Regions from separate parts of the Plantactinospora sp. DSM 117369 genome, predicted to be linked through region 3. Evidence: riboswitches for the same ligand, from Rfam matches in the RefSeq annotation. Region 3 holds a riboswitch; each other region holds the start of a gene.
What was found. A riboswitch is a leader RNA that binds a small molecule or an ion and turns the genes downstream of it on or off. The one in region 3 is predicted to bind cyclic di-AMP.
Positions count from the first base shown of each region.

Region 1: another riboswitch for cyclic di-AMP. It lies ahead of ACSMXO_RS34040 (coiled-coil domain-containing protein); the one in region 3 lies ahead of ACSMXO_RS14870 (C39 family peptidase).
Region 2: another riboswitch for cyclic di-AMP. It lies ahead of ACSMXO_RS35680 (coiled-coil domain-containing protein); the one in region 3 lies ahead of ACSMXO_RS14870 (C39 family peptidase).

Region 1 is NZ_CM132446.1:7,994,154-8,001,200, reverse strand. Features, by position in the region: gene ACSMXO_RS34045 (cellulose binding domain-containing protein) at 1-705, shown strand, start outside; gene ACSMXO_RS34040 (coiled-coil domain-containing protein) at 817-1,920, opposite strand; cyclic di-AMP (ydaO/yuaA leader) riboswitch at 1,927-2,054, opposite strand; gene ACSMXO_RS34035 (cation diffusion facilitator family transporter) at 2,304-3,218, opposite strand; gene ACSMXO_RS34030 (ABC transporter permease) at 3,369-5,909, opposite strand; gene ACSMXO_RS34025 (aminoglycoside phosphotransferase family protein) at 6,168-7,047, opposite strand, start outside.
Region 2 is NZ_CM132446.1:8,362,175-8,369,221, reverse strand. Features, by position in the region: gene ACSMXO_RS35695 (glycosyltransferase) at 1-666, shown strand, start outside; gene ACSMXO_RS35690 (polysaccharide deacetylase family protein) at 743-1,453, opposite strand; gene ACSMXO_RS35685 (SDR family oxidoreductase) at 1,663-2,691, shown strand; cyclic di-AMP (ydaO/yuaA leader) riboswitch at 2,945-3,078, shown strand; gene ACSMXO_RS35680 (coiled-coil domain-containing protein) at 3,082-4,101, shown strand; gene ACSMXO_RS35675 (O-acetyl-ADP-ribose deacetylase) at 4,198-4,725, shown strand; gene ACSMXO_RS35670 (hypothetical protein) at 4,911-5,516, shown strand; gene ACSMXO_RS35665 (hypothetical protein) at 5,711-6,523, shown strand; gene ACSMXO_RS35660 (M20/M25/M40 family metallo-hydrolase) at 6,516-7,047, opposite strand, start outside.
Region 3 is NZ_CM132446.1:3,368,406-3,375,452, forward strand. Features, by position in the region: gene ACSMXO_RS14860 (flavin monoamine oxidase family protein) at 1-1,489, shown strand, start outside; gene mdlC (benzoylformate decarboxylase) at 1,568-3,169, opposite strand; cyclic di-AMP (ydaO/yuaA leader) riboswitch at 3,426-3,567, shown strand; gene ACSMXO_RS14870 (C39 family peptidase) at 4,050-4,901, shown strand; gene ACSMXO_RS14875 (hypothetical protein) at 5,053-5,592, opposite strand; gene ACSMXO_RS14880 (GNAT family N-acetyltransferase) at 5,800-6,594, opposite strand; gene ACSMXO_RS14885 (CDP-glycerol glycerophosphotransferase family protein) at 6,632-7,047, opposite strand, start outside.

The sequences.
Region 1 (7,047 bases), 4.6 Mb from region 3:
ACCCCGCCACCGAGCGGCTGCGGTACGGCGGTGCTCTGCGACGGCTTCGAGAACCAGACCGGCACGGCGCCCTCCGGCGACTGGAGCGTCAGCTATCCGGACTGCTCGGGCAGCGGCACCGCCAGCATCGACACCTCGGTCGCGCACCAGGGCACCCGGTCGGTACGCATCAACGGCGCCGTCGGCTACTGCAACCACGTCTTCGTCGGCTCCACCCGGGACCTCGGCGCCGTCGGGGCGGTCCGCTACGCCCGGCTCTGGGTCCGGCACACCACCGCGCTGCCGACCTCGCACGTGACCTTCCTGGCCATGCGGGACGCCAACGACGGCAACCGTGACCTGCGGATGGGCGGCCAGAACGCCGCCCTACAGTGGAACCGGGCCTCGGACGACGCCACCCTCCCGGAGCAGAGCCCGAACGGTGTCGCGCTCAGCGCGCCGCTGCCGGTCAACCAGTGGACCTGCCTGGAGTTCATGGTGGACGGCACGCAGGGCCGGCTCTCCACCTGGGTCAACGGGACCGCGGTGACCGGGCTGACCGCCGACGGTACGCCCACGCACGACGTCGACGGACAGTGGTACAACCGGGCCAACTGGCGGCCGAGCCTCACCGACCTGCGGCTGGGCTGGGAGAGCTACGGCGAGGGCGCCGACACGCTCTGGTTCGACGACGTGGCGCTCGGCTCGACCCGGATCGGCTGCTGACCGGCGCACCCGGTCGGGGTTCCGGCCGGGTGCGAACCGAGAACCGCCGGCACTGCCCAGGGGTGGCGGGCGGTGCCGGCGGTCCGCGATCGGTGCCTCAGGTGCGGTCGATCAGTTCATCGACAGGTGCACGTGGTTGGTGTGGTCGCTGGACGGGTCACCGTTGCCCCCGTTGTACGTCTTCCAACCGCTGCTCGGCAGCCAGATCTGCTTGAACCAGATCACGTACAGCACGCCCAGTCGATCGGCGTTTCGCACGAAGTACGCCGCCAGGTTGTTGCCGTACGTCCGGTCGCCGCCGGTCGCCACCCCGCCGAACCCGTTCCGCTGGGCGGCGAAGTCGCACGCCTGCCCCTTCGGATGCTCGCCGCTGCCACCACTGCGGAAGCAGGAGACGAACCGGGTGAAGCCGGCCGCCTGGGCCTGCTTCAGCGCGTGCAGCGTCCGCGCGGTGATGCAGCCGCTGGTGGTCGGGTCGTCGAGACTGCACGACTCGTCGGGGAAGGAGCCGTCGGGATTGCGGGGTGCCGGTCGCGCCGACCCGCCGCCGCTGCCGCTGATCCCCGAGCCGGCGCCGCCGCTGTTGTTCGCCGCCGCCAAGGCCCGTTCGGCCTGCTTCTTGCGGGTCTCCATCACCTCGACCTGCTTGCGCTGCTCGCCGACCTCCTTGTCGAGCGCCGCCTTGGCCTGGGTCTCCTTGTCCAGGCTCTCCCGCAACCCGCGCAACTCCCGGCTCTCGTTCGCCGAGATGGTGTCGAGTGCGGCGGCCCGGTCCACCAGGCTGGTCGGAGAACCGCTGTTGAGCAGGGCGGAGACCTGCCCGAGCCGACCGGTCCGGTACGCCATGTCGGCCATCTCGGCGACCCGTTCGCTCCGGGTCGCCACCTCGGTACGCAGCGCGGCGAGCTGCTGGTTCAGTTCATTCTGCCGCTTGACGGAGTTGGCCAACCTGTTCTTGGCGGTCAGGTAGCCCTTGCTGGCGGCCTGGAGCTGCTCGCGCAGGCTGTCGGTGCCTCCGTCGATGTCGTCCCCGCCGGGTGCCGCGGCCAGCGTCCCGGGGGTCGCGTACTCCGGTGCCGCGGCGGCGGGTGCGCCGCCGAGTGCCGCGAGGACCATGCCCAGGGCGACGGCCACGGTCGTCGCGGCCTTCCGGGGCGGTCTCGTGGCTCTCCGCGCGGACGCCGGAGCCTGTCGGGTGGGTGCCAGGAACGGCATATGACAATGTCCTTCCGTCAGCCGCCGACCGGGTTAGCTGACGGGTTCGGGACGGAAGATCCCTACCGCTGGAGCGGATGCACCCCTGGTACGTGGTTCCCCGGCTCGCGTGTGCGATTAGGCGACGGCCTCCGCAGGCGCCGGAGGGCGCCGCCCGGCGGAGACCGGAGCCGAGCCTACCGGCAGTTGCCGCCCGGGGATACGTGGCGTTGCCGGAGTTAGATTCGCAATTCTCCTACTCCGCAAGGATGTATCCGGACAAAAACCTCAAGCACCGGGTCGAAACTTAAGATGCCGCTAACTATCGGTGAGCCTCGACGTCTGCTGAGGCGGAATTCCGACAGTTTCCGGCCGGCCGCGCTGTGACGCAGCGTCGCGACCGGTCACCAGTCGGTGGGCCCGCAGCCCCCGGGGGCGGTGTTCGGCTCGACCTGGAGGGTGGCGTGCGAGATGTGGAAGTCCTCGCGCAACGCCGACCGGGCCGCGGCGAGTACGGTACCGACCTCCGCGTCGCTGTCCAGCCTCAGGTGCGCCGAGGCCACCTCCATGCCGGAGGTGAGGGTCCAGACGTGCAGGTCGTGTACGTCGCAGACCCCGGGTACGCCGGCCAGCCGGGCGCGTACGGCGGCCACGTCGAGGTGCTCGGGCGCGGCCTGCACCAGGATGCGTACGGCGGTCCGGCCGAGCCGCCAGGTGCGGGGCAGGATGAGCAGCCCGACCGCCAGGGCCACGATCGGATCGGCCCAGCGCCAGCCGGTCAGGATGATCACCACAGCGGCGACGATCACGCCTACCGAGTTGAGCAGGTCCCCGAGCACTTCGAGGTAGGCGCCGCGCACGTTGATGCTCTCCCGCGCCCCGGCCCGGAGCAGGCCGAACGCGGCGGCGTTGGCCAGCAGGCCGAGCACGGCCACCAGCAGCATCGGGCCGGCCGCGACCCGGGGCGGGTCGTCGAACCGGCGTACCGCCTCGACCAGCACGTAGAGCGCCACCCCGAACAGCAGTACCGCGTTGGCCAGCGCGGCCAGCACCTCCAGGCGGTAGAGCCCGAAGGTCCGCTGCGGGTCGCCGGCCGCCCGCCGGGCCGCCGTGATCGCGGCCAGCGCCATCCCGATCCCGAGCACGTCGGTGAACATGTGCCCGGCGTCGGAGAGCAGCGCGAGCGAGCCGGTGACCAGCGCGGCGACCGTCTCGACCACCATCAGGACGGCGAGCAGCCCGAAGGCGGCCCAGAGCCGTCCCCGGTGCCGTTCCGCCGCCCGGGTCAACTGCCCCCCGTGGTCGTGCCCGGCCCCCAACGCCCCCTCCTTCCGCCGCGTCGCCCCCGCCGTCGATACTGCCGGGCGGGCGGCGGCGGGAACCCGTCCTGTGCGGAATCGGTGACCCGTCCTACCGGAGAACGACGGTGACCCGTCCCTACCGGAGAACGACGGACGGGCGTGCCCGGCTCACCCGTCGTCGCCGAGGGTGGCGACGATCGGGGCCCGGGCGGCCCGGCGGGCCGGCAGCAGGCTGGCCAGCACCGCCGCCGAGGCGGCCAGCGCGGCGCAGAGGGCGAGCTGCCCGACGGGTACGGCCGGCAGCCCGTGCCCGTAGCTGCTGATCAGGCCCATCGCCGCCGTCCAGCCGAGGCCGAGCCCGAGAGTGATCCCGGACAGTGCCCCGACCGCACCGGCCAGGCCCGCCTCGGTCAGCAGCATGGTCGCCAGTTGCCGGCGGGACAGGCCCAGCGCCCGGACCGTCGCCGACTCCCGGCGGCGCTCGACGACCGAGAGCGCGAGCGTGTTGCCGATGCCCAGCACGGCGATCAGCACCGACATGCCGAGCAGGGCCGCGAAGATCCCCAGCAGCTCGTCGAGGGTGCGGGACAGCGCGTCCGCCTGGTCGGCGAGACCGCGTACCCGGACCGCCGGTTGGTCGGCCAGGGCCGCGTCCAGCGCCTGCCTGCCGGCCGCCGTCGACACCCCCGGAGCGAGGTCGACCAGCAGCCGGTCCGGCTCCCCGGGGCCGTACGCGGCGACGAACGACGCCCAGGGGACCAGGGCGGCACCGTCGACCGGGCTGTCGTCGTAGACCGCCACCACGGTCAGCGGCCCCGGTGGGCCGAGGCCGAGCGCGATCCGGTCGCCGACCCCGATGGCCCGGTCGGCGGCGAGCTGCCGGCTCACCGCCACCGTGCCCGGGGCCAGCCCGGCCAGGCTGCCGGCGGTCACCTCGGGGCGGATCGGTCCGTGCAGTCGCTCGGGCGGTACCGCCCAGACCCGGATCCGGTCGTCCAGCGGCGAGTTGGCCAGGCGTACCTCGGCGACGGTGCCGAACGCCGGATCGGGGCGGAGCCGCTGCGCCAGCCCGGGCGGCAGCGGGCCGCGTACCGCCGCCGGGGAGCCGTCGGTGCGGACCCGGTCGAGTACGAAGTCCACCGGGAAGTTCTCGGCCAGCTCCCGTCCGGCCTGCTCCCGGGCGGTCGCCAGCAGCACGCTGAACATCGCCATCAGGGCCACCCCGATGGTCAGCGCCGTGCTGGTCGCCGCCGCCCGCCGGGGATTGCGTCGGGCGTTCGCCACGGCCAGCCGTACCACCGGCCCGAAGACCCGGGCCGGCAGCCAGCCGACCAGCCGGACCGCCCGGGGGACCAGCAGCGGGGCCGCCACCACCGCGCCGAGGAAGGCGACCATGCCGCCGCCGAGCACCAGCGGCAGCCCGGGAAAGGCCAGCGGCAGCCCGACCAGTACGGCCAGCCCGCCGACCCCGGCCAGGCCGAGCGCGACGGCGATTCGGGTACGGCGGCGCCGGCCGCCGCCGGCCTCGACGGCGTCCCGGGACCGCAGTGCGGCCAGCGGCGCCACCCGGCTCGCCTCCACCGCCGGCACCAGCGCGGCCAGCACCGTGACCAGGGTGCCGAAGCCGAGCGCGACGAGCACGGTCGGCCAGCGCACCACCGGGGCGTGCAGCGGGATCTCCGAGGCGACCAGCTCACGACCCCGGATCAGCCCGTACCCGACGAGCAGGCTGGCCAGCAGCCCGCCGACCGAGGCGAGCAGGCCGAGGATGCCCGCCTCCAGGAGTACGGCGCCGCGCACCTGCGCCCGGGAGGCGCCGACGCAGCGGAGCAGGCTGACCTCCCGGACCCGCTGCGCGCCGAGCATGGCGAAGGTGTTGTAGATGACGAACGCCGAGACGGTGAGCGAGACCAGGCCGAAGCCGAGCAGTACGGCGAGGAAGCCGTCGACGTACTTGGCCGCCTGCCGGGCGAGCCGGTCCCGCAGGGCCGCCCCGGTCAGGGCGCGCGTGCCCGGGCCGACCGCCTCGGCGATCCGGTCCCGCAGCCGGGCCAGGTCGGTGCCCTCGGTGGCCCGGACCACCACCTGGGCGTAGTCGGCGGTACCGGTCAGCGTGCCGAGGTCGGCCGGGGTCAGCGCGGCGACGGCGGAGCCGCCGAAGAGCCGGTTCACCCCGAGGTCCAGCACGCCGACCAGGCGCAGCCGGTGCGCCGTACCGGCCCGGTCCAGCACGGTCACCGGGCCGTCGAGCGCGAAACCGGCGCCGGCCACGGTGGCCCGGTCCAGGGCGATCTCGCCAGCGCTGTGCGGCAGCCGTCCGGCCGCCACGTCGTACGGGGCCAGCGCGGCGTCACCCGGCACCGACAGGGCGTACCCGATGTGGTCCTGGCTGGTGATCAGCTTGCCGTTCCGGTCGAGTACGCCCAGCCAGGCCACCACCCGCCCGTCCACCGCCGCCACACCATCGACGGCCGCCACCCGGCGTACCGTCGCCGGGGTGAGCAGCCCGTGCTCCGGCTCCACCACCACGTCCACGTTCCGGGCCGACCGGGCCAGGTCGGTGTAGAACGCCGCCCGGGCGGTGTCGCCGTAGACCAGGGTGCCGGCGAGGAAGCCGACCGCCACCACCACCGCGAACCCGGTCAGCACCACCCGTACGGCGTGCGCGCGCAGCCCGGCCAGGGCGAGGCGGAGCAGCGGGCGGTTCATCCGCCGGGGCGGGCGACGGCGTGCACCGGTTCGACGGGGCGCATCGGGCCAGTGTCGCCGGAGGCGGGGCGCGGCGGCGCCGAGCTGTCGAGATGCGGACAGCTCGGCGCCGGCCCGACGTACGCGGGCTGCCGCGCGCCCGGCCGGCCCGCCGACGAGGAGAACGGACACACCCTCGCCCTGTACGCGGGCGGGATGGGACTCCGCAACGTCGCGCTCGCTCCGGACCTGACTGAATACTCCGGCCGGGGATTACGATCATGGATCGCTGCGGGCTTGCCGGGCGTAGCGGCTGGTCATGGCTTGGGGCGTGGTGACGGCGCCGCCGACGTATTCGGAGAAGATCTCGCCGAGGACGCGCAGTGCGTTCGCGGCCGACTCGTCGGCATCGCCCAGGGTGTAGGAGCAGGTGACGAGCGTCTTCCAGAGGGCCCAGCCGCGCCCGCGCGCCCATGTCGCATCGTCGACGGACAGTCGCTCCCGGAACGCCTGCCGGCCGTCGGCGGTCAGCAATGTCCATGCGATCGCCAGGTCACAGGCCGGATCGCCGACGCCGCATGTCCCGAAGTCGATGACAGCCGCCAGCTCGCCGTCGTTGAGCAGGAGATTTCCCTGGGCGACGTCACCGTGGAACCAGCTCTCCACACCGTCCCAGCGTGCGTCCAGTGCGCTCTTCCAGATCTCGCGGGCCAGGTCGACATCGACATGGCCGTCGAGTGTTGTGAGCGCGCGTTGCGCTTGCCCATCGTAGGTACGCAGCGTGCCGCCCCGGTACCAGTTGTGCTGTCCGGGGCGGGGACCGTCAGTGGTATCGACGCTCTGCAAGGCCGCCAGGAACTCGGCCAGGTCGAGCGCGAATCGGACGGGGTCGGCGATACGGTCCGTGCTCGCAGGTTCGCCGTCGAGCCATTGGTAGATCGACCACGGGTAGGGATAAGCCTCGTCAGGTTCGCCTTTCGCCAGTGGGGCGGGGATGGGCAGCGGGAGTCGGGGGGCGAGCGCCGGAAGCCACTTGTGTTCCTTGTCGACCGCCTCGGCGTACTCGGATGCGCTCGGCAGACGCACCAACATCTGCGGGCCGAGGTGGAAGGTCCAGTTGTCCCAGCCACCGTTGGCTACGGGCTGAACCGGAAGGTCG
Region 2 (7,047 bases), 5.0 Mb from region 3:
GCCCTGCTGTCGGTGCTGCACATCACCTGCAACAAGGTGATCCGGCGCCGGTTCCTCCTCGACCTGGGTCTCACCTTCGGCCCCGGCTGGTACGAGGACGTCTCGTTCAGCTTCCCGCTGATGCTCGCCGCGCGGCGGATCACCCTGCTGGACCGGTGCTGCTACGCCTATCGGCAGCGCCCGGAGGGGGCGATCACCGCTACGGTCAGCGAGCGGCACTTCGAGGTCTTCGCGCACTGGGACCGTGTCCTGGCCGGCCTGGACGCCGACCCGGCGGTGCCGGCCGAGCTGCGACACCTGATCTTCCAGCGGATGATCTGGCACCTGTTGCAGGTGCTCGGCCATCCCCGGCGGGTGCCGCCGAGCCGCCGCCGCGAGTTCTTCGCCGAGATCGTCACCCGGTACCGGGCCCACCTGCCACCGGCCGGCTACCAGCCGCCGGGCGGCGCGGCTGGGCTCAAGCACCGGCTGGTGGGTCGCGGGGCGTACGGGCTCTTCACCGCGCTCCAGGCGGCGCGGCGGGCGCACGCCGGCGTGGTGACCCGGGCCCGGCACCCGCTCGCCGGCGCGCGGCAGGCGGCCAGCACCGCCGTACCGGCCGTACCGGCCCTACCGGGCAGCCGCGCCGAGGCGGTGCCCGGTGAGGTGACCGACCGGGTGGGCTGAGCACGCTCCCCGGGCGCGTCGCACTCGGCGCGCCGGTCGGGGCCGCCCTGTCCCGGAGGCGATCGCGGGCGCCGGATCAACCGTGTTCGCCGAGCGGGCCGACCCGCCAGCCCCGGCGGAGGCACTCCTCCAGCAGGTACGGCAGCGCGGCGAGGCTGGCCCGCCACGCACCCGGCGCGGAGGTGCAGTCGGAGTCGTGCAGCAGCACCGTGCCGCCACCGGCCAGCCCGCCGCGCAGCGTGTCGAGTACCGAGGAGCGGGTCGCCGACCGGGTCCAGTCCCGCCCCCAGCAGGTCCAGAGCACCGGGGTCAGGTCCAGCCGGCGCGCGGCCATCAGGGCGGCGGCGCTGAACACCCCGTACGGCGGGCGGAAGAACCGGGGTACCCGGCCGGTCACCGCACCGATCAGCTCGCGGGTCCGGGCCAGGTCGCGGTAGGTCGCGTGCGGGCCGCGGAGCAGCAGGTTCTGGTGCGCCCAGCCGTGCACCGCCACCTCGTGCCCGGCGGCGGCGAGGTCCAGGCCGAGCTCCGGTGCCCGGGCCAGCATCGACCCGAGCAGGAAGAACGTTGCGCGGGTCTGGTGCGCGGCCAGGGTCTCGACGAAGAGCGGGGTGGAGGCCGGGTCGGGGCCGTCGTCGAAGGTGAGCGCGACGTGCCCGGGGGAGCCGCGCCCGCTCAGCCGGGGGAAGAACCGCAGCCGTACTCCGGGCAGCACCGTCACTGCCGGCACCACCTGGGCGGCCAGCGCGGCACCGACGGTCGTCGCCGGTACCGCGCGTCCGCGCACTCGTTCCTCCACCCGCCGCACCATCGCGGACGCGGTTACCCGCGCGGCCGGTGTTCATCCTCACCCGGACGGGTGGCCTGCCCCGGTTGCTCCGGTCTCCGGCGCCTTCCGCGTTCCGTGCCGCCCTGCCCGATCGGCGGAGTTTGCCGGAGCTTCGGCCGGGTAGCCGGCGCCCGGCGATCCGGGGAGGTTCGGGACGGGGGAGCGGGATGCGCGGGCGACCTGCGGCGCGGGTAGCGGTGATCACCGGAGCGAGTGCCGGGGTCGGCCGGGCGACGGCCCGGCTGCTGGCCCGCCGGGGGATGCGGCTCGCCCTGCTGGCCCGGGGCGGGAGCGGCTTGCGGGGCGCGGCCGAGGACGTCCGCGCGGCCGGGGGTGTGGCGCTGCCGATCGAGACCGACGTGGCGGACCACCGCCAGATCGAGGCGGCGGCGGACCGGGTGACCAGCGAACTCGGGCCGATCGACCTGTGGGTCAACAACGCCATGGCCTCGGTGTTCGCGCCCTTCACGGAGATCGGGCCGGAGGAGTTCCGGCGGGTGACCGAGGTCTGCTATCTCGGGTACGTCCACGGCACCCGGGCCGCGCTCGACCGGATGTTGCCGCGCGGGACCGGCACGATCGTGCAGGTCGGGTCGGCACTGGCCTACCGGTCGATCCCGCTGCAGTCCGCGTACTGCGGCGCGAAGCACGCCATCGTCGGGTTCACCGAGTCGCTGCGCTGTGAACTGCTGCACGACCGGAGCCCGGTCCGGCTCACCATGGTGCACCTGCCGGCGCTGAACACCCCGCAGTTCGACTGGGTGCTGTCCCGGCTGCGCAACCGGGCCCGACCGGTACCACCGATCTACCAGCCCGAGTTGGCGGCCCGGGCCGTCATGTACGCGGCCGACCGGCCGGGCCGGCGGGAGTACTGGGTGGGCGCCTCGACCGTCGGCACCATCCTCGGCAACCGGTGCCTGCCCGGGCTGCTCGACCGGTACCTGGCCCGGACCGGGTACTCCGGCCAGCAGACGGAGCAGCCAGCCGACCGGAGCCGACCGGCCAACCTCTGGCACCCGGTCGACGACGGCACCGGGGCGGACCCGGGCGCACACGGCGCGTTCGACACGCCGTACCGGGCACGGAGTCCGCAACTCTGGCTGTCCCAGCACCGGGGCGCGGTGACAGCGGGTCTCCTCTCGGCCGGTACCGTGGCCGGTGTGCTGTTCGGCACAACGCCCTGGCGCAGGCGGTGACCGGAGAATCACCCACCGACCAACCTGGACGTGTTTCCGCACGTCGGACGGGTGGGAACGCGCTTGGTAAATAGCCGACAGCAGCTAGTCGATAATGGCGGGCAAAGCACGTCCTTCGATGCGTCCGACACGCGGTGATTACTGATAGTCGTTGTCTCGCAACGCCTTTAGCCGCGAACGGGTCTTGCCATTCCGGAAGTGAAACCGGGTATGCTGTCTGCCGTTCATAGCCGCCGGATACCGCGTGGTCCGGCGCTGATCGCCGCCTAATCGCCACACGGCGAGCCGGGGACCCACGCACCCCTGGGGTGAATCCGCGACAGCGGTAGGGACCACTTCCATCCCGAACCCGTCAGCTAACCCGGTCGGCGGCCGACGGAAGGGATACATGTGAGGGCACCCCTACGCCGAAGGCTGGCGACTGCCCTGGCACTGCTCACCGCCGCAGCTCTGGTCGTGGTTCCGTCGGAGGCGTCGGCGGCGCCCGCGCCGAAACCGGCCCCTCAGGAAGAGGCCGACTCGCCGGTGCTCGGGGACGTGCTCGCCAGCGCAGGTAAGCGGCTCGCCGAAGCGAAGGCCGAACGCACCAAGTCCCAGCGACGGCAGCAGCAGCTCGGCAACCAGTTGAAGCAGGCGGAGGCCCGGCTGGCGGCACTCACTCCGGAGGCGAGCGAGATCGCGGCCGAGTCCTACCGCAGCGGCAAGCTCAGCGCCATCGCGATGCTGCTGAGCAACGGCTCTGCCGACTCGTCCGATTCGTTCATGGAGCGGGCTTCGGCGCTCAACGAGCTGAACCTGTTCAACAACAGCAAGCTCCGGGCGCTCAACGCGGCGCGGGACGAGGTCGGCGCGGCCAAGAAGGCGATCGACGAGGAGGTCGCCAAGCAGGCCGCGCAAGAGAAGATCATCAAGAAGCAGCAGTCGGACGCGAAGAAGGCGCTCGCCCTGGTGGGCGGCAACTCGCGCCCCGACAAGGGTCTGGTGGCGGCAACCTCGCCGGTCGCCCGGCCCGGGCCGGGGATGGCGGACGGCTTCCCGGGGCTGCCCTGCAACCGGGACGACCCGACCACCGGCGGCTGCATCACCGCCCGGACGCTGCACATGTACAACGAGGTGCGCCGGGCGGGCTTCAAGAGGTTCGTCGGCTGCTTCCGGCCCGGTGGTCCGTTCGAGCATCCGAAGGGCCGCGCCTGCGACTGGTCGCTGCGCAATTCCGGCTTCAGCCGGGCCGCCAACGACGACCAGATGAAGTACGGCAACGACCTGGCCGCGTTCCTGATCCGCAACGCGGACCGGCTCGGCATCCTCTACGTGATCTGGTACAAGGAGATTTGGTTCCCGGACGAGGGCTGGAGTTCCTACAGCGGTCCGAGTGACCACACCGACCACGTGCACGTCTCCATGCTGTAGGCCCGAGCCACCCCGACCGCCCCGTCACCTGCCCGCCAGGTGACGGGGCGGTCGCGTTGGGCGGACATGTCGCGCGCCGGCTGGCATCATCGGCGGATGGCCGTCATCGAAGTCGTCCGGGGCGACATCACCCGGGAGCGCGTGGACGCGATCGTCACCGCGGCCAACGAGTCGCTGCTCGGCGGCGGTGGCGTGGACGGTGCCATCCACCGGGCGGCCGGGCCCCGACTGGCCGAGGCGGGCGGGGCGATCGGCCCCTGCGCGCCCGGCGAGGCGGTGGCGACCCCGGCGTTCGACCTCGACCCGCCGGTCCGGCACGTCATCCACACCGTCGGCCCGGTCTGGGAGGGCGGCGGGTACGGCGAGGCCGAGGTGCTCGCCTCCTGCTACCGCCGCTGTCTGGCGGTCGCCGACGAGGTGGGCGCGCGCAGCGTGGCCTTTCCGGCCATCGCCACCGGGGTCTACGGGTTTCCGGCCGACCAGGCGGCGCGGATAGCGGTCGACACGCTCCGGTCCACGCCCTCGGTGGTCGAGACGATCCGGCTGGTCGCCTTCGACGAGCAGACCGGCACGCTGCTGCGGGCGGCCCTCGACCGGACGAACCCGGCCGCACCACCGGGCTGACTGCCCCCGTCCGGCGGCCGGCGACGGCCGGGGAGTCTGGCTCAGCCTCACCACGCAGGGCTGCCGCGCGGCCGACCGGCTCGCCGCCGCCCGGGAGGCCCGGTTCACCGCGCTGCTCGACCGGATTCCACCCGACGAACGGCCGGCGATCCTGGCCGCCGTGCGACGACTCGCGGAGGCTGCCGATGACCACTGACAAGCCGATGACCAGCACGGACCCCACTTCGTACCGTCCGGGACGCCGCCGGGTCGTGCTGGGCTGCACCGCCGGGCTGGCTGCCCTCGCGGTGGCCGCCGCCGTACTGTTCGCCGTCGACCGGGGGCGTGACGAGGGCGCTCCCGCCGACGCCCGGCGACAGGCGGAGGTCGCCGAACGCGGTCGCGAGGTCATGCCGTTCGACCTCGAACGCACCACCCACCGGTTCACCCCCACCGCCGACGGCGGCCATCAGACGGTCACCGCGGACGAGCCGGTGGAGCGGCGGCAGGTGGCTCTGGTCCGCAAACACCTACGGGCGGAGGCCGAGCGGTTCCGCCGGGGTGACTTCACCGACCCGGCCCGGATCCACGGGACCGAGATGCCGGGGCTGGCGGAGTTGCGGGCCGGCGCCGGCCGGATCGGGATCGATTATTCCGAGCTGCCCGCCGGGGCACGACTGGACTACCGGACGACCGAGCCGGAGCTGTTGGGTGCTCTGCACGCGTGGTTCGACGCCCAGCTCGCCGACCACGGACCGCACGCCGAGCACGGGCTACCGTCCGGTCCGGACGGCGGTCAGGTGTCGGGGTAATTCGCGTATCGATCGGCCACTGCCGTCGATCTTCCGGTAGTACGTCAAGGGAACGGTCGTCGTCCGCTTCTCTCGGCGGCCGACAAGGTGACCCTGGCACCCCTCGTCGCGTACTCCGCTGACCTGGGCGGGCCGTCGGGCAGCGGGTCCGCGACTCGTCCTGCGACATTGACCAGCCTCGCTACCCTTCGATCATGTCACCCGGCGTGCTCCGGGCCGCTGCCCTGGCGCTCGGCATCCTTGCCTTCCTGAGCCGGTTCGCGGTGACCTGGTGGCTGGAACCGGTGACCGATCGGATCAAGCCCTCCGGCCTGGGCCTGCTGCTCCACCTGCTGGCGCTGGTCCTCACCGTGGTAGCGCCGCTCGTCGTCCTCACCCGGGTCGTCGCGCCGCTGCGACGGCGTCCCGCCACCTTCCAAATCGAAACTGCGGCCCGCCGGTTCGTCGTCGCGGGGTTCCCCCGCTTGCAGGGCGTCCTGACGATCGTGTCTCTCTGGGGTGCCGCAGGGCTGGTGGTGGTCGAGGGTGGACCGGCGCGGGACGGGCTCGGCTTCAACGACTGGCCGTCCGAGACCTACCACGGAGCCGTGTTCGCCGTCATCGTCGGGTGCGCGCTGGCCGCGCCGTTCCTCCAGCGGGCGGGTCTCGTGCTGGACCCGACCGGGATCTCCGTGCACGGGGCCCGGGGCGACACCACCATCGGCTGGGACGACCTGGCGCCCGGCGGGCCACCGCGACCGGCGCCGGTCAGCCCCCGCATCACGCTCTACCGCCGGGGCTGGCATCCGTGGCCGGGCCGCCCACCGCGTAGCGACGAACTGCCGGTCGGGCAGCTGAACGTGCAACCCGACTTCCTTGCCTCGGCGATCCGGGAGTACGTCGCACATCCGTCGTTCCGTGCCGGGATCGGCACCGCAACCGAACTGGCCCGGCTGCACGCCGACCTTCCGACCCGACCCGACGGCCAGTTCGGGGCGAGCGACACGACGCCCGGTCGGCTCACCTGATGCCGAGGCCGGCGAGGCTCACGGCGGTGGCGGCGGCGATGTCGGCGATCCGGTGGTAGTCGAGGGTGTTCGGGGTGTCGGTGGGCTGGTGGTAGTACGGGTTGCGGAAGTCGGCGGTGTCGGTGATCTGGATCGCCGGTACGCCGATGTCCCAGAACGGCTGGTGGTCGCTGCGGGCGAAGTGCTCGGTGGTCGGCACGTACCGGCGCAGCAGCGGGCCGGCGAGGCGCAGGTCGAGCGCGTCCCGGGCCAGTAGCGCCGTACCGGGTCCGGCCAGGTGGGTCAGGCACTCGCCGAAGAGCCGGGCCAGCCGCCCCGCCGACTGCCGGTACGCCACCAGCGTCCAGTCGCCGCGCCAGCCGCGCTGCCGGATCCGGCGGCGCTGTCCCGGATAGACCAGTCCGGCACCGGGCGGCAGCACCTGGCTGCCGGGTAGGGCCGAGTAGAACCCGATGCACTCGAAGACGACGACCGCGGCGGGGCGGCCGAGCGTACCCAACTCGCCGGCCAGCGCCCGCGAGCCG
Region 3 (7,047 bases):
GACCGCCGCCTCGGCGGTACCGCCGTTCCGGGCACCGACCCGCGCCGACTTCAGCCTGACCGGCCGGTCCGGTGCCCGGGTGGTGGTGCTCGGCGGCGGCGTCGCCGGCCTCGCCGTCGCGTACGAGCTGGGCAAGGCGGGGTACGACTGCACGGTGCTGGAGGCGCGCTCCCGGGCCGGTGGCCGGAACCTGACCGTCCGGGGCGGCACCGTGGAGACCGACCTGGACGGGCACACCCAGCGGGCCAGGTTCTCCGACGGGGTCTACTTCAACGCCGGCCCCGGCCGGATCGCGCAGTGGATGGTCACCATGGACTACTGCCGCGAGCTGGGCGTACCGGTGGAGGTGTTCACCAACGCGAACGCGGACGCCTGGATCTACAACTCCTCGGCCGGGATGACCGTGCCGGTCCGCTACCGCACCGCCAAGGCGGACGTCTACGGGTACGTCTCCGAGCTGCTGGCCAAGGCGACCGACCAGGGAGCGCTGGACGACCGGCTGACCGGCGACGACAAGCAGCGGCTGCTCTCGTTCCTACAGAGCTACGGCGCGATCGGTGGGCGCACCAGCGGGTGGGCGTACACCGGCACCAGCCGGCGGGGGTACGCCAGCTATCCCGGCGCGGGCAACGACGCGGGCGTACCGCTGGATGCCCCGCCGCCGTTGTCCGACGTCTTCGCCAGCAACGTCGGCCGGTACTTCTCCTTTGAGCTGGGTTACGACCAGGCGATGCTGATGTTCCAGCCGGTCGGCGGGATGGACCAGATTCCCCGGGCGCTGGCGAAGGCGGTCGGCACGCACCGGATCCAGCTCGGCGCCGAGGTGACCGGGGTGACCGACCGGGGCGGCAAGGTCGAGGTGACCTACCGGCGGGGTGGCCGGGAGCGCCTGGTCCGGGCCGACTTCTGCGTGGCGACGCTGCCGCCGCACCTGATGGCCCGGGTGCCGCACAACCTCGGCGCCGACGTGACGGCGGCGCTCGGCAGCTTCCCGACCACCGCCTCCGGCAAGATCGGTCTGGAGTACCGGAGCCGCTGGTGGGAGCTTGACCAGCGGATCTACGGCGGCATCACGGAGACCGACCTCGACCTGTCGCACATCTGGTACCCGTCGCACGGCTTCCACGGCCGGCGGGGCCTGATCGTCGGCTACTACAACACCGGGGCGAACGCGCGGGCGTACAGCGCGCTGACCCCGATGCAGCGGCAGGAGCGGGCGGTCATGCAGGGCGTGAAGATCCACGGCGAGAAGTACCGCTCCGAGCTGGTGACGGCGTACTCGCACGCCTGGGACCGGACCCGCTACCTGGAGGGCGCCTGGACCTCGCCGCCACACGGCACCGCCGGCTACGACCTGCTGCTCCGGCCCGCCGGCCGGGTCTACTTCGCCGGGGACTGGCTGAGCCACGAGGTGGCCTGGCAGCACGGCGCGTTCGTCTCGGCCCGCTCGGTGGTCACCGCGCTGCACCAGCGGGTGATGGCCGGCTGACCCGTCGCCGGGACACCACCTGCGTGACCGCCGGCCGATAAGAGCAGCGGCACCACCACCCGGCGACCGGGCGGCGGATCAGAGCAGCGGGGCGACGTCCCGGGTGATCGGTACGGCCAGCACGGTCGGGCTCTCCGTGCCGAGCGCGGACCGGAACGCCGCCCGGAACTCGTCCACCGACTCCACCTGGTGGGCGGTGCAGCCGTAGCCACGGGCGATGCCGGGGATGTCCAGACCGGGGAGTTCCAGTCCGGGTACCCCCGGCGCGTCCTCCAGTTCGGCGAAGGCCTTCAGCACGCCGTACTCCTGGTTGACCGGTACCACGAAGACGACCGGCAGCCGGTGCTGCGCGGCGGTCCAGAGCGCCTGCGGCGAGTACTGGAACGAGCCGTCCCCGATCACCGCCACCACCGGCCGGTGCTGCCGGGTGTCGCGCTGGGCGAGTGCGATGCCGACCGCCGCCGGCAGCCCGAAGCCCAGGCCCCCGCTGGCCATCTTGAAGTAGGAGCCCGGTCGGGTGATCGTCAGTTGCCGGTGCAGCACGCTGAGGTTGGAGGGGGATTCGGGGACCACGATCCCGTCCGCCGGCCACTCGGCGGCGAGCGCGCCGAAGAGCGCCTCCGGGCTCAGCGGGGTGCCGGCGGCCCCGTCCGGCGCGCCGGCCCGGGGCGGTGGCATCGGCCGGTCGCTCGGCGGCAGCCGCTCGGCCAGCCCGGCGCAGGCCAGCGTGACGTCGCCGACCAGGCTGTCGCCGACCGGTGCCCGGGCCGCCTCGGCCGGGTCGTCGGTGACGTGCAGCAGCCGGGTGCCATCCGGCAGATAACCCCGCCGGCCGGGGACGTACGGGTAGTAACGGAACACCGGGGCACCGACCACCAGTACGGTGTCGTGCCCGACCAGTTTCTCGGCCAGCGGCCCGATCGCCGGCGGCAGCAGTCCCTGGAACTGGGGATGATCCTGGGGGAAGCCGACCCGGTCCGCGAACGGCGGCTGCCAGACCGGTGCCCGGCTCCGCTCGGCCAGGGCGACCGCCTCGGCCCAGCCGCCGCTGCGGTCGACCGCGGATCCGATCACCAGCATGGGGTTCCGGCTCGCCGCCAGGATCTCGGCGAACCGATCCAGTTCCGCCGGATCGGGCGCGACCCGGGTGCTCACCCGGCGTACCTGCGCGGTGCCGTTGGCTGGCTCGTCCCAGTCGTCCAGCGGCAGGGAGAGGTACACCGGCCCGGCCGGCGGCTGTACGGCGGTGGCGAGCGCCCGCATGAACGCCTCGGGAATGTCCTGCGCGCGCAGCGGCTCGTGACTCCATTTGACGTACGGCTCTGGCAGTTGGGTCGGGCGCACGTTCGTCAGCATCGGCTCGGACAAATTCATCGTCCGGGTCTGCTGGCCGGCGGTAACGATCATGGGTGTCTTGTTGTGCCAGGCGGTGACGAGGCTGCCCATTCCGTTTCCGGTGCCGGGTGCGGTGTGCAGGTTGACGTGCACCGGCCGGCCGGTGACCTGGGCGTAGCCGTCCGCCATCGCGACCGCGGAGGCCTCCTGGAGGGCCAGAACGTAGGCGAAGTCGGCCGGAAAGTTCTTCAGGAATGGCTCCTCGGTGGAGCCGGGGTTGCCGAAGAGGGTGGTGAGGCCGAGGGAACGGAGCAGGTCGTAGGTCGCTTCGTGCACCGTTGTCATCGGAAGGAGCCTCCTGGAGTCCTCGTCCCATGCTCGGACCACCGCGTCAAGCCGGTCATTTCCGTCATACCGTACGCGTACATGATCATGCCGGTTTATCTGTGCGACCGTCCACCGCCCCGGGCCCGGTCGCCGGTCGTCCCGATCGCGCTCGCAATCGCTGTTTTCGCTGTTCAGTGGGGTTGGCAACGGTGGAAGGCGGCCAGTAATCTCGGCGGGTCTGGTCCGGCCCCTTGGTCGCCATCTGGGTGACACCGGAGCAGACCCGCCGAGTCGTTCTGTAACGATCCGGGGACCCACAGTTATCTGGGGTGAATCCGCGAGCCGCTGGCCCGTGGTAGGGCGGCCTTCCCGCCCGAATCCGTCAGCTAACCCGGTAGGCGGTGTCGGAAGGAGTAGCTGTTCGTGCCGCACCACCCGGGCCCCGGCCCGTCCCCCCAGTTCCCTCGCTGCGTCGCGGCTCCGCTCCCGGTCGCCGCGACCGTCCCGGACCGCCCCAACCCGGACCGACCGACCCCAGGCCGGCACCTGAACCTGGCCCGATAGCGGTCTGTGACGCGGAAGTCGTCGACGCGCGGGCGCTGCCGGGTCCGCCGGCCAACTGGTCGCGGTCCCGGTGAGGCCGCCGGCCGGTCGCGACGGATCGTGGTGGCGCTGATTCCGCCGGTACGCCGATAGCGGCGCTCCCACCGGCCGGCGCAACCGTCGGTCCGTCCGTACCGTCGGCCCGTTCCGCCGAATTCGTCGGCGGGCCTCTCTCGGACGATTTCGTCCCGTGCGATTCCGTGCGATTTCGCGTCACATTCCGGCAGCGACTGAAACGCCGCGTCATTCCTTGCCCCCCGGTAGCGGTGACGCGCATTTCCCCTGGAGGATAACGTTGAAGCACGCAATTAACGGGCGGTTCCGGACCGCCATGTCGGGCCGGCGCAACCGGCTCGCGCTCGCCTCGGCCGCGGTGCTCGCCGCTGCCGCGTCCACCGGGGTCGTCCTGACCTCGACCGGCTCGGCCGAGGCCCCGGAGACCTCGACCGTCGCCGTCGCCGAACTCGGCATCCCGGCGGCGGGGCAGGCCGGAGCGGCCGTCACCACCGCCCCGGAGACCACCGCCCCGGAGACCACCGCCCCGGCGACCCCGGCGCAGCCGGCGACCACCGCGCCGGCCACCAAGGCGGCGAAGGCGGCCCCGGCCAGCACCCCGAGGAAGCCACCGGCGCCGCCGGAGTCGAAGCTGCTGGACTACCAGTTCCAGGCCCAGATCAACGGCTGGTACTGCGGCCCGGCCGCCACCCGGATCGCGCTGACCGTCCGGGACAAGCAGCCGAGCCAGGACGCCGTCGCCGCCGACCTCGGCACCACGATGAGCGGCACCAACTCGGCCGAGGACACCACCCGGGTGCTCAACAAGATCACCGGGACCGACTTCTACCGCACCACCGCCATTCCCGGCGGTGCGGCCACCCCGGCGCAGATGGACCGGCTCCAGGCGGACGTCGTGCACGCCGTCACCAGCGGGTACGCCGTGGTCGTCAACATCGCCGGCTCGGCAACCGACCTCGACGGCGGCTGGCACAGCTACCCCGGCGGGCACTACCTGACCGTGGTCGGCTACCGCGACGACGGCCGTACGGTGAAGATCGCCGACCCGGCCATCCCGGGCGAGGACAGCAACTACTGGATGACCACCATCGACCTGGCGAACTGGGCAGCCACCCGGGGCTACTCGTCCTGACCCGCCCCGCCCGCCGGTAGTACCGACGAGACGCCGGCCCGACGAGACGCCGGCCCGACCCACCCACCCGGACGACCCGTGCCGACCGGGGGTGTGGAGCGGGCCGGCGTCGTCGTGTCGTCGGCCGTGCGTGCCCGTGCTCAGGCGGGAATCACTGGCCCTGCCACACCGCCTGGGCGCCCGTGTCGCCGGTGCGGAACACGTAGTACAGGGTGATCCCGGCCGCCGCCAGGGACAGCACCCCGAGCACCAGGGTCAGCACCGGCGACCCCTTGGCGGCAGCGGCGGCCGGGCCGTCCCCGCCGCTCCCCTCGGTCCCGGCGGTCACCGGTGCGGCGGTGGCCCGGGGCTTGACCAGGAAGACCAGCGCCAGGGTCAGCACCCCGAGCGCGATCGTCGCGTACAGGGTGTTGGTGCCGAGGTCCTGGTGCTCCGCCAGCCGCGGCACGTACTCCGGGCTGACCCGGTTACGCGACTCCAGCCGGGCGAGGAACCGGTCACCGGAGAGCTTGGCCATCAGCGCGGCCAGCGGGGTGGCGACCGCGAGCAGTCCCAGCACCCAGCGCAGGTGCGGTCGGACGAACGGAACGAACGCGTACCCGACCGCGGCCAACGCGAGCAGTGGCACGAACACCACCGCGGCATGGACCAGGAAGGGGTGGGCGGGAATGCCCATGAACTCCTCAAGCACCGGCGCCTCCTCGGCGACAGATCGGCTGGCGAAAGCAAGGGGTGGACGGCAGGCGTACGGACCGGGCGGAGAGCAGGTCCGCCACGCCTGGCGGACTGGCGGCTTTCGAGAACGTTGACATGGTGCCCGGGGTGCCGACCGTTGACAAGGGTCGGACCGGTTCGGGCCGGTGCGGCGCCTCCCCGGAGGACGTGGTGGTGACCGGGTTCAAAGAGGACGGTCGTCCGCGCCGGGTGCGGGTGCCGGCTCGCCGACGACGTACTCGGTGTACTCGGCGACCGGGGTGAAGCCGAGCCGGTCGTACAGCTTGTACGCGGCGGTGTTCTCCGCGACGACGTTCAGCGCCACCGTGTCGACGGTCTCCAGCAGCCGCCGGCAGAGCGTCGCCACCACCGTGCTGGCCAGCCCCTGCCCCCGGTACGCCGGAGCCGTCGCCACGTTGCCCAGCGCGCCGACCCGGTATCGCGGCGACCAGACGTGCACCCCGGCGACGGCGACCAGTTCGCCGCCCCGGCGCATCCCCACGTAGTGGCCGGTCTCGACCATCCGGGGGTCGAACCAGTTGCCCGGATACGCCGCCCGGTAGAACGCGGTCAGTTCCGGTACGTCGGCCTCGGTGAGCACCTCGCCGCCGGGCGCCACCCGGGCCAGCCGGTCCGGGTCGGTGAGCGCCATCTTCAGGTGCGCCCCGCGCGACCTGACCGAGTACTCCCGGGCCAGCACCGCCGCGCCACCGGGGGAGAGGTGCGCCTCGAAGTGCCGGGGCAGCAGCGGGAGGAGGCCGGTGAGCAGTTCGGTGAGCACCGCCGGAGAGCGGTGCAGCGCCAGCAGCACCGGAGTGGGTCCACCCTGGTAGAGCAGCGCCACCGCATCGTCGCGCCGGTACCAGGTGGTGTACGGCCAGTAGAAGTCGTCGAGGTCGCCGAGCTCGTACGCGTGCAGGTGGGGGTCGCGGCGCAGCAGGCCGGCCAACTCGTTCCGGTCGTGGCTGGTCCTGATCATCGTCACCGGCGCATCATGGCACAGCCGCCGACCGTGCTCAGGAGACCGGCGCGGGGCGCGGCGACGGCACGGACCGCGTGGCGGCGCCGTCCAACTGCCGGCGGGCCTCGTCGAGGAACCCGTCGGCGTACCGCTGCTCCGGGAAGTCGCCGAGATAGCGGGTACGGGTCCGCCACCGGGTCTCGGCCAGCGGATCGCTGTCCAGCAGCCGGTCCAGTACGTCGTCCAGATTGGACATCTGCGAGTCCAGCACGTAGCCCGAGCCGGCCAGCGGGAACCCCGCGACGAACCGGTCACCCTCGCCGACCCGGTCGGTGACCGCGTACGGCTTGCCGGAGTAGAGGTAGTCGGAGATCACCGCAGAGACGTCCGAGACCAGCGCGTCGGAGGCGTTGACGCAGTCGACCAGGCTCATCTTCTTCGCCGCCTCGGCGCCGAAGACGTGCCGCCGTC